Regions from separate parts of the Mycobacterium heidelbergense genome, predicted to be linked through region 1. Evidence: riboswitches for the same ligand, from Rfam matches in the RefSeq annotation. Region 1 holds a riboswitch; the other holds the start of a gene.
The links. A riboswitch is a leader RNA that binds a small molecule or an ion and turns the genes downstream of it on or off. The one in region 1 is predicted to bind fluoride.
Positions count from the first base shown of each region.

Region 2: it holds a riboswitch for fluoride, as region 1 does, so the genes downstream of both, G6N25_RS15830 (inorganic diphosphatase) here and G6N25_RS09605 (NUDIX hydrolase) in region 1, are expected to answer to the same signal.

Region 1 covers NZ_AP022615.1:2,036,989-2,042,198, reverse strand. The annotation lists gene G6N25_RS09620 (proton-conducting transporter transmembrane domain-containing protein) at 1-881, opposite strand, end outside; gene G6N25_RS09615 (hydrogenase) at 885-1,568, opposite strand; gene G6N25_RS09610 (respiratory chain complex I subunit 1 family protein) at 1,568-2,527, opposite strand; gene G6N25_RS09605 (NUDIX hydrolase) at 2,527-3,018, opposite strand; fluoride riboswitch at 3,045-3,119, opposite strand; gene G6N25_RS09600 (metallophosphoesterase family protein) at 3,119-3,991, opposite strand; fluoride riboswitch at 4,208-4,282, shown strand; gene G6N25_RS09595 (universal stress protein) at 4,310-4,747, shown strand; gene G6N25_RS09590 (histidine phosphatase family protein) at 4,744-5,210, shown strand, end outside.
Region 2 covers NZ_AP022615.1:3,344,794-3,350,003, reverse strand. The annotation lists gene G6N25_RS15835 (MFS transporter) at 1-1,439, opposite strand, end outside; fluoride riboswitch at 2,267-2,328, shown strand; gene G6N25_RS15830 (inorganic diphosphatase) at 2,674-3,162, shown strand; partial or broken gene G6N25_RS15825 (prolyl oligopeptidase family serine peptidase) at 3,200-3,715, opposite strand; gene G6N25_RS15820 (amino acid permease) at 3,894-5,210, opposite strand, start outside.

The DNA of each region.
Region 1 (5,210 bases):
AGCGACAGCACACCGAAAACGAGCAGCACCGTCTGGGGGAAGCGTGGCCCCAGCGACGCCACGGTGATCTGGTAATACCGCAGGATCGCATAGAAACTGACCGCCAGCAGTGACCCTGACAGCAGCGCCGACACCGGCGTCGGCGCCTCGGCGTGCGCGTCGGGTAGCCAGGTATGTACCGGAAAGAAACCCACCTTGGTGCCGTATCCCACCACCGCCAGCACGAACGCCAGGCGCACCGGGGTGTGCGGTGATTGGGCGGCGGCGCGGATCAGCGGGTCGAACGCCAGGTCATAGGACTGTCCCAAGACCTGGGCCCCCGCGTAGTACATGAAGATGGTGGCCAGCAGGCCAATCCCCAGCCCGGACGAGGCGATCAGCACGTACTTCCACGCGGCCTCGGTGGCGCCTTCGGTGTTGTCCAACGCCACCAGCAGCGCCGAAATGACCGTCGTGATTTCGACGGCAATCCACAACAAGGCAAGACCATTCACCAGCGGCGCGCAGATCATCGACCACGCGAACGCGTTCAGGCCGACATAAAATCGGGCACTGTGGCGGGCGAACAAGGCTTGCCCCTCGGCGGGACCCGAGCGCACCGCGCGCTCCTCGTCGGCGAGGTAACCGACGGAATAGATTCCGACGGTGGCGTACAAGAACGTGGTGCCGAGCACAAAGATCAGCGACAACGAATCGGCGCGCAGGTAGTGCAACGCGGTGAGGGTGTGGTCGAGGGCGGCGGGCACCAGCGCAACGGCCAGCACGAAACTGACGATGCCGGTGAGCGCGGTCACCATCGCCGCGACGCGATGCGGGGCGCGCAGGCAGACCAGCGTGGTGGCCAGCGGCATGATGACGAGTACCACCATCATTACGGACATGGGCTATCCCCGCAGCCGGTCGAGCGTCTGGGTGGACAGCGACTGTGTTCGTCGGTGATGGGTACGCATCAAAACCCCGAAAACCACCACCGCAACCAGAAGATCGAACAGGAACGCAACCTCGAGGATGAGCGGCATGCCGGCGGCCACCACCAAGCTCGCCAGCGAGACACCGTTTTCCAGTGAGAAGAACCCGATGGCCTGGCTGACGACGTCGCGACGGACGATCATCAGGATGAAGGCCACCAAGATCACGGCCACCGACAGGCTCAGCGCGGCCGTGGGAAGTACGGGGGAATGAATGCCAAGCACGCCGACGGAGAAGAACCCGAACGCCGCCACGGCGATCGAGATCAGCACCTCGTTTGCCACGCCGAGCGCGCCGCTGCCGGCGATCTCCTGGTTTGCTTCACGCAACAGCCCCACCACCAGCAGCGGCACTGCGACGACCTTCAGCAACAGCGAAAGCACCGCAAGCGCATACAGTTCGGGAACGTCGCGCCCGAACGCGACGACGGCGGCCAGCACGCTGACGGCCAGCGACTGCCCGGCGTACAGGCGCACTTGCCCACGCAGCAGCGCGGCGCGCAGCATCCCGAACTCGAGCAGCAGCACGATCAGCGCCACCGTGTTCGCGACCCCTTCGTATACGGTCGGAACGGATTCACTGGTCGCCACCGCGATCATCAGCCGCCTCCCAAGTAGAGGGTGAACAGTGCCAGGATCGCCAACAGCAAGGCGGCCGAGACGAATTCGGTGATCTTGAACAGTCGCAGCTTGGCGTAGCTGTTGTCGATGACGGCGACGACGCAGCCCAGCAGCGCGGCCTTGGCCAACAGCGCAACGATCGCCAATCCCACCGCGACCGCGTCTGTGCTCGACGCCATTCCCCACGGGGCGACGAAGACATCGAGCAAGATCACATAGAGCACGAATTGCTTGGCCGCGGCGCCCCAATGCAACAGGGCCAGGTCCGGCCCGGAATGCTCGAAGGGACGCCCCGTTTCGATCATGCCGAACTCTGTTGTGCCGGTGTGTGTTTCGACCGGTATGCGGGCCGTCTCGTACAGAATCACCAGGAACAGCGCCGCCGAGGCCAGCAGGTGCGCCGGACGCACGATCTGATCGGGGCCGCTGCGCACGGTGGCGCCCAGGACGTAGGGCAGATCGGTCGTCGTGATCAACGCCACGGTGAACACGACGAGCAGCACGACCGGTTCGGTGATGGCGGCGAAGGTTTTGGCGCGGCTCGATGCCAGCTGTGCGTAGGCGTCACCGGTTTCGGCGGCGGCGGCGGCGACCAGGAAGCTCGCGAATGCCAGGATCAACCCGCCTCCCTGGATGTCGCCCATGTAGCCCAGTGGCAGGGCGTAGCTGGTGAGCACCGGTATCAGCATCGGAACGGTGAGATAGCAGGCGAAGGAAGCCAGCGGCGCCAGCCGGAAAAACGGGCTCGCGCCATGCGGCGCCAGGGTTTCCTTCCCGAAGAGCTTTCGGAGGTCGAAATACGGTTGCAGGATCCGTGGCCCGCGGCGGCCCTGCAGGCGGGCCTCGAACCAGGCGATGAAGCCACTGAGTCCGGGCGCCCCGCCGGCGACGGTGATCACCTGCAACCCCTGGATGACCGGTAACGGCAGAGTCGTCATCAGATGACCGCCCCGGGGCGCCACAGGTTGCCCAGATAGCGGGCGTGCTTACCGCCGCCTCGCGATAGGTCCCGGAGGAAACCGGCGATGGGCGGGTGTAGCACCACGTCTTTCAGATCGTCCCAACACACCCATGTCGGCCGCCGCCCGGGCTCGCCCGTTATCGGTGCGGCGGTATCGAACTCGTCTGCGAGGAAGACCAATTCGACGATACGGCGGTGGGTCTGCGGGTCGTTGACTTCCAGAACCAGTGCGCAGCCAACGGGTTGAATGTCCAGGCCGGTCTCTTCGCGGGCCTCCCGCCGCACACACGAGCCCATGCTCTCGTGCGGACGGGGCCGGCCGCCGGGCAGCACCCAGTCACCCAGATCGCGCTGCAGCAGAAGCACCGCATCCCTGCGGACGATCGCTACAGCGCAACGTAATTCGACCAAAGAATCGTCTACCGACGTCATCACGATGCCGCCACGAGCACCGGACCGGCGCGACAAAGGACACAAGCCACCTGCGACTCCTTGCGTTCGCAGGTGCCATCAGCCGTGTGGCGGTTCGAAAGCAGAGCTTTCCGGCGAGCGCCATCGCCGATGCCAGTTAACCAACGGCTATTCGCTTGGTCAAGTCCGACGCGGGCCGGGCGCGGTGACCGGTGCTGAGCCGGTGAACCCCCAGTTCCGCGAGGTTGACCACCACCATGTTGTTGTCGATCGGGCCGCCATTCTTACCCAACCCATCCACCACGGTTCGGTATCCGTCGCCGCGGAGCACCGATTGGTAGCGGTGGTGAAAGTGCCCGTGCCACAGTCGAGCTGGACGAACCGCGTCGACGACCGAGCGCAACCGCACCCGGTAGAGCTCGGAACGCCGTAGCTCCTGTGCCGGAAACCCGAACCGGTCGCGCGCCGCACCGGGAACCGTGATTCCCGCGGGACAGTCGTGGCAGAACATCGCGTCCGCGGGTCCGTCGGCCGCGGCGTCACGAGCTTGCCGCGATGTGATCCATTCCTGCGCCCACCACGACCGTCCGGGTTTGCGCAGGAATCGGTCGATGGAATAGGCGCCGCCCAGGGCCAAACACCGGGTCTGCGCCCATTGCCATCGAAACCCTCGCGGCAGGTGGACGACGCGGTCGCGTAGGTGGCGGAGTCCATCGGCGTCGACGGGCCAGCTGAGCAGCCGGTCGAAGTTCTCGTGGTTGCCGTCGACGAAACCCAGGACGATCCCGCAGCGCTCGAGCGCGTCGTCAAGCGAATCCAGGTACTGGTCGGTGAAGTTGTAGCCGAAGTCGCCGAGGTGAAGCAGCACGGTCGCGTTGCGCTTGGCGGCGTGTTCGATCGCCGCAACCGCGTAGGCGGTGTCGGCATGCCAGTCGCCCGCGATCGCGATGCGGGACGGCGGGGAAAGCACCGAATGTGCGAACACTTGGCCGGGCGACGGTACCCGCAACGGCAGCGGTGATCGATTCATGGTCGGCTCCTGGTCCACTTCCGATCCGCGGCCCGCATCTCGGCACGCCGCGATGATCGGCGCTGATCAACTCCCAGGGACCGTTGGCAACCGCCGGGCTACCCGTTGATTGCGGGATGCGAGCCCCACCGCCTGTTCGCATTCCAGGCTACGCGGCCGTTTCGAGCCGGGTCAATCACATTGACGCTGGTCCCCACCCGGGCCGGGAGGTTAACCTGGTCGCGAGGCGATGGATCTCCGCCTGGGTAATCCGCCCAAACCGCCGGCCCGGCTGATGGCTCCTGTGGTGCTCGACAAGCAGTGGGCAGGGAGTCCGCTATGTCATTGGTCGTCGGATATGACCGCCACCCGGCCAGCCGGGCCGCAGTGCTCTTCGCCGCCGAGCTCGCCGGCGCCCTGAACGTGCCTGTTCACGTCGTGCACGTCGTGGATATGTCCGACAGCGCCATTTCCGGCACGTCGACCGGGTCGGCCGAGGCCGTCGAGCGAAGGCTCAGCGCCGAGCGTCAACACGTCGGGGAGGCCCTGGACGCGACCCATGTGGAGTGGGCTTATCACCTCCTGACCGGCGACCCGGTCAAGGCGCTCCTCAAGACCGCGGATGACTGCGCGGCGAGGTTGATCGTCGTTGGCCGGCCGCAGCACGGCATCGGCCCGGCCCTGAGCCACATTGTGAGCGGCACGGTGACGCGAAACCTTTTGCGCCACAGCACCCGACCGGTTGCCGTGGTTCCCGAGTTCGCGGACAGCCTGTGAACTCCGGCGGCGCGGCCCGGGTCTATTTGGCCCGGCACGGGCGCACCGCGCTCAACGCCGAGGGGCGACTGCGTGGCCTGAGCGACCCGCCCCTGGACGAAGTGGGTATCGCCGAAGTCTCCCGGCTGGCCGAGGCGCTGGCCGCCCGACACCCCAAGGCGGTGGTATCCAGCCCGCTGCAGCGGGCGGTCGCGACCGCGCGGGCGATCGGCTCCGCGGCCGACGCACCGGTCACCGTCGATGCGCGGCTCACCGACCGCGACTACGGACCCATGACCGGCCTTCATCGGGAGGATGTCGAACGCCGTTACGGCAGCGTTGATTCCGCGCCTGGTGTCGAGAGCCACGCGGCGCTCGCCGAGCGGGCTCGGCGAGCGTTTCTCGAGCTGGTCGCCGAACTTGGGCCCGGTCCAATCGTTTTGGTGTCACACGACGCATTCAACACCGCCCTGCTCGCGCAGCT
Region 2 (5,210 bases), 1.3 Mb from region 1:
GCCCGGCCGCCCGACGCACTCACGGTGTCGACCGCCTCGCCCGCGGTTTGCGGTCGCGACCGCGGTATCGGCGCGCGCGGCCCCTGCCTGACGTAGCGAGCCCAGGCCAGCAACGCGGCGGCGATATAGCACACGAGGAAGATCCAGAACGCCGACGTTTCGGTGCCGGTGCTCGAATAGGACTGCCGCAGGGCCAAGTTGATCCCCACGCCGCCCAGTGCGCCGAACGCACCGGCGAATCCGATCAAAGCCGCCGACCTGACGCGGGCCCAGTGATGGCGGTCGGCCTCGCCGAGACCCATTGTCCGGCTGCGCACTTCGAAGATCGAAGGGATCAGCTTATACACCGCCCCCTTGCCGGCACCGGTAAAGATGAACAGCGCAATGAAGCCGACGATGTAGCCGGCCATGGTAAACCCCGTCACGGGGCCACCGCGGTCGCGGGTGAGATCGTCGTGGACGCTGACGCCGACAAGCAATCCCCCAGCCACGATCGCGGCGGCGAAGACGCTCAAGGTGACACGGCCACCACCGAAGCGGTCGCTGAACTTACCGCCGACTATCCGCGCCGCCGATCCCAGCAGCGGTCCGACGAAGGCGATTTCGGAAGCGTGCAACGACGCCTGCCCGTAGCTTTCGCCGCCGGCCACGAAGTTGTGCTGGAGCACCTGGCCGAACGCGAACGCGAAGCCGAGGAACGAGCCGGAGGCACACAGATAGAGAAACGAGATTCCCCACGTGTCGGGCACCGAGAGAATGGATCGCAAGTTGTCCGGCGAGATGCCGGTGCGATGCGCGACGATGTTGTCCATGCGCAGTGCCGCACCGACGCCGCCGATGGTCAGCAGCACCAGGTAGATCGCGCACACCCAGTATGGTGCCTCGTGGCCCGCGGTCGCCAGCACCACCAGCCCGACCGCCTGGATCGACGCCGACCCGAGGTTGGCCAGCCCACCGGTGAGGCCCAGCGCAAAACCCTTGAGCCGCTGCGGGTATAAACCGTCGACCTTGGCCAGCGACGCCGAGTAGTTGCCGCCGCCCAACCCGGTCAACGCGGCGCACGCCAGATACGGCCACAACGGCAGTCCGGGATGGGCAAGCAACACGATTGCCCCGATGGTGGGGATCAGCAACACCAGCGACGAGAACGTCGTCCAATTGCGGCCACCGAACCAGTTGGCGGCCATCGAATATGGAATGCGCACCAGCGCCCCCACCAGCGACGCCGTGGCGCCCACCAGCAGCTTGTCACCGGTCGAGAAGCCGTAGACGGACTGCGGCATGAACAGCACCATCACCGACCAGAGGTACCAGACCGAGAAGGAGATGTGCACGTTCACAACCAGCCACACCATATTGCGACGGGCGATGGCGCCGTTGCCGTCGTCCCAGGCCACGAGGTCTTCTGGATTCCAGTCGGTGATGCGCGAACGCGCCATGCGTCTTTTACCTTTCACGGACACTGTTGGGGCGACCGTCAGGCCACCCGGATATATGGCGGGTCGATTGTGATCGGGTTCGTTCATGGTTGATCGCCAACCGATCGAAAAGATCCGGAGTGCTTGGTGTTTCACATCCCATATGCCGGCAGCCGACCCGAACGGGGACCGCGACAGCACCCGCCGGGCCGCGGACACCACCGACGACATCGCAACGGGGGAAGCGGGATCGCAGCTATCGACGAAGATTGAACGGCCACTTACGGTCCTCCTGCGTCACACCCGGCCACGCCTGTGGCCGGCCGGGCACTGATCTGTTCCGCAGGGACCGTTGGCCGTCGATGCTTGACGCGCGGTTATGGCGAGCCCCACCGCCATCGTGCGCCGTCAGAGCCGACGACGCACATTTAAAACTTTCGTGATCTTATTGCTTGACAGTCAAGCCGAATTATGTTGATCAAACAACCCACCATGGCCGATGCACAGGAGACTTCCAGCTGATTGAAACATTACGTCCAGACGCGTCCACCCTGTAACCGGCGGCGAAGTGGGCAGCGCGGCCGGGCGGTTGCCACGACACGTAACGGCCAGGCGAGCACCGAGGGGGTCCCGAGCCCGTCCGACGGCCATGGGTGGCGTCGATCACAACCGGCCGGTGCGCGCCAAGACGGGGTGTCCGCGTGATATGTAGTCCAAATCTGTTGCTAATCAATGGATTTATAACTAAGTTGCGATCGAGGCTAGCGCCGTCCTCCGCAGACATGGCGTCGTCGTGGTCCGACGGGACGGCCTCGCCGCGCTTGACCAAAGCCGATTTCCATTGCTTAACTGACAGCGGCGATGGAGCCCGCCCTGAACCGCCGATCCGGCTGATGGCCCCTGCGAACATAGGAGTCGTAGGTGAAGCGCGCCGACATTCGCACCCACCCTCCGATTCGGTTGTACTCCGCCCCTGCGGTGCGCCGGCTCGTGATCTCGTTTACTGTGTCGACCCGATCAGGCACCTGGGTGTTGCCTGCGAGCCCTTGCCGTTCGCATATAAATTGGTATAATGCTGCGCCTCAACACCCCTGCGGGAGGGTCCGACGGCATGTCCGGCGGAGGCGTCGCGCGCCGGCTTTGGACGTCAACGAACCACTCGCACAACGGTATCCGGGTGAATCGGCGCGCCGCCGGAACGCGACCGACCCGCACACGATCCACGCACGACTCGCCGACAATCAGGAGTAGTCACATGGAATTCGACGTAACCATTGAAATCCCCAAGGGACAGCGCAACAAATACCAGAGCGACCACAACACCGGCCGCATCCGACTCGACCGCTACCTGTACACCTCGATGGGATATCCCGAGGATTACGGCTTCATCGAAAACAGCCTCGGCGACGACGGCGACCCTCTTGACGCCCTCGTTCTGCTGCCCGAGCCGGTCTTTCCCGGTGTCGTGCTCGCCGCACGCCCGGTGGGCATCTTCCAGATGGTCGACGAGGCCGGCGGCGACAACAAGGTTCTGTGCGTGCCGGCCGGCGATTCGCGATGGGATCACATCACCGACGTCGACGACGTGCCGTCCTTTGTCTTGGAGCCCATCAAACACTTCTTCGTGCACTACAAGGACTTAGAGCCGGGCAAGTTCGTCAAGGCCGCCGACTGGGGCAATCGGGAAACGGCGGAAGCAGAAGTGAAGCGATCCTTCGAACGGTTTCGCGCCAACGGTCACTGACGCCACGGACGAGCGGGGCGACGAGGGCAGCCAGCGGCTAGGCCGTGACCCGACGCGACGCGTAGATCTCGGCCAGGAACTGCTCGACGGCCACCGCCGCGTGCGCCGCGCGGGCGGACCCAAAGATGTCGAAAGCGTGTTGCGCGCACGGCAACTCGGCATATACCACAGGCTGACGGCTGACCTCACGGAGGCGCGCGGTAAAGCTGCGGGCCTGTTCGACCGGGATCAACGAGTCGTTGGTGCCGTGCAGCACGAAAAACGGTGGGGCGTCTTCGGACACGTGGCTGATCGGTGAGGCGATCCGGAAAGGTTCGGCTATCTCCGTGCGACTCAGCTTGAACACGCGCTTGGCCACCATCGGCACCATCAGCGGATGCATCGCGCCGTCGGATCGGGTGAAGTCGTAGACCCCGTAGAACGGGACGGCCGCCTGCACCCGGGTGTCGGCCCCCTCGAAACCCGGCTGAAACCGCGGATCGTTGGGGGTAAGCGCGGCCAGCGACGACAGATGCCCGCCGGCCGAGCCCCCGGTGATCGCGATCCAGCCCGGGCGACACCGCCGCCAGCGCCGCCGCCTGAACGCCGAGCGCCTGCACCGGAAGTTCCGACGCGAACAGGCCGTAGGCGAACGCGAACACCGACCCGTAACCGCGCCTGGTCAGCGGTCGGTAGCCGTTGGCGGTGAACGCGAGGCCCAGCGCGGACACCAGCACGGCTGGTCAGTCGCTTCACGGCCGATCCTTGGTTTTCCCGAGTTCGCCCACCTGCGCGGGGTCCTCGATCACGTGGTACGCCGGGTCGACCATCTCCATGGGCTTTCTGCCGCTTTGCCTGGGCTTGCCGATGATCCGCAGCAGCTGCCCGGGCTGGATGTCGGCGCCCCCGTGGCCGGCTCGGAACGTGATGGTGATTTCGCCGCTATTGTCGCCGACGACGATCTGCCGGACGGTCCGCCGGCGTTCGTTGACGTCCTGGACCTCGCTCACCCGCCCCTCGAAGGTGGCGCGCTGCCCGGGAATGAGGCCCCCAACGGTGATCACCGATGGCGGCCGCTCGGGGTGCTCATAGGCTTCGACTTCCTGCTCCTCGCTGCGCGAGACCCACGCTTCGACCTTGTCGAGCTCGCGCGCGATTCGTTGCTCGAAGCCTTCGGGGTACGCCTCCTTGATCCGGGATTGCACGTCGTAGGGCACGATCGTCGCCGCGGCGTCCGGGATCAGGCTGACCGCCCGGGCCACCTTGTCGGCGGTGCGGTCATGCAGCAGGCGTCCCAGCAGCGGCGCGTAGGTCCGACGCGGCAGCAACACCGTCACGTTGGTGTTCTGGCGCTCGTCGCGCGCCTTGGCGACCAGAACCTGCGCCGCCCGGGTGACCCGGCGGTCCGGGCAGTCGACGATCCGCAGCGGGGTGTCGAGATCGAAGTGATCCCAACGGTTTCGCAGCACCTTGGCGTGCGCGTCGTCGACCATGAAATGCACCGCGACCAGTTCGTCGGCCCGCAGTCCCCGCCCGTAGCGCAGCGCTTCGATCACGGCGAGGTCGACCGAGTTCACGAACACGAACACCTTGTGCCGCGCGTACTTCACCAGTTCGGGGCGATCGGTGCGGAACATCTCGAGAATGGCCGCCTCGGCGCGGTATTCCCGGTTGAGCCGCATCAGCACGAACACCAGCACCGGGAACACGACGACGACGAGCCAGGCGCCCTCGGTGAACTTCGCGACGGCGAAGATGCCCACCACGATCGTCGACAGGATCCCCGCCGACAGGTTGATCGCCAGGCGCCGGCGCCAGCCCGGTTCCCGGTGCGTCAGATGGTGTTTGGTCATTCCGTAGCCGGCCATCGAGAACCCGGTGAACACGCCGATCGCGTAGAACGGGACCAGCGCGTTGACCGAGCCGCCGGTCGCCAGCAGCAATGCCACCGAAAGCGCGGTGAGCGTGATGATGCCGTTCGAGAACACCAGGCGGTGGCCGCGTTTCGTCAGCTGCCGCGGCAGGAAGCGGTCTTCGGCGACGAAACTCGCCAGCGCCGGGAATCCGTT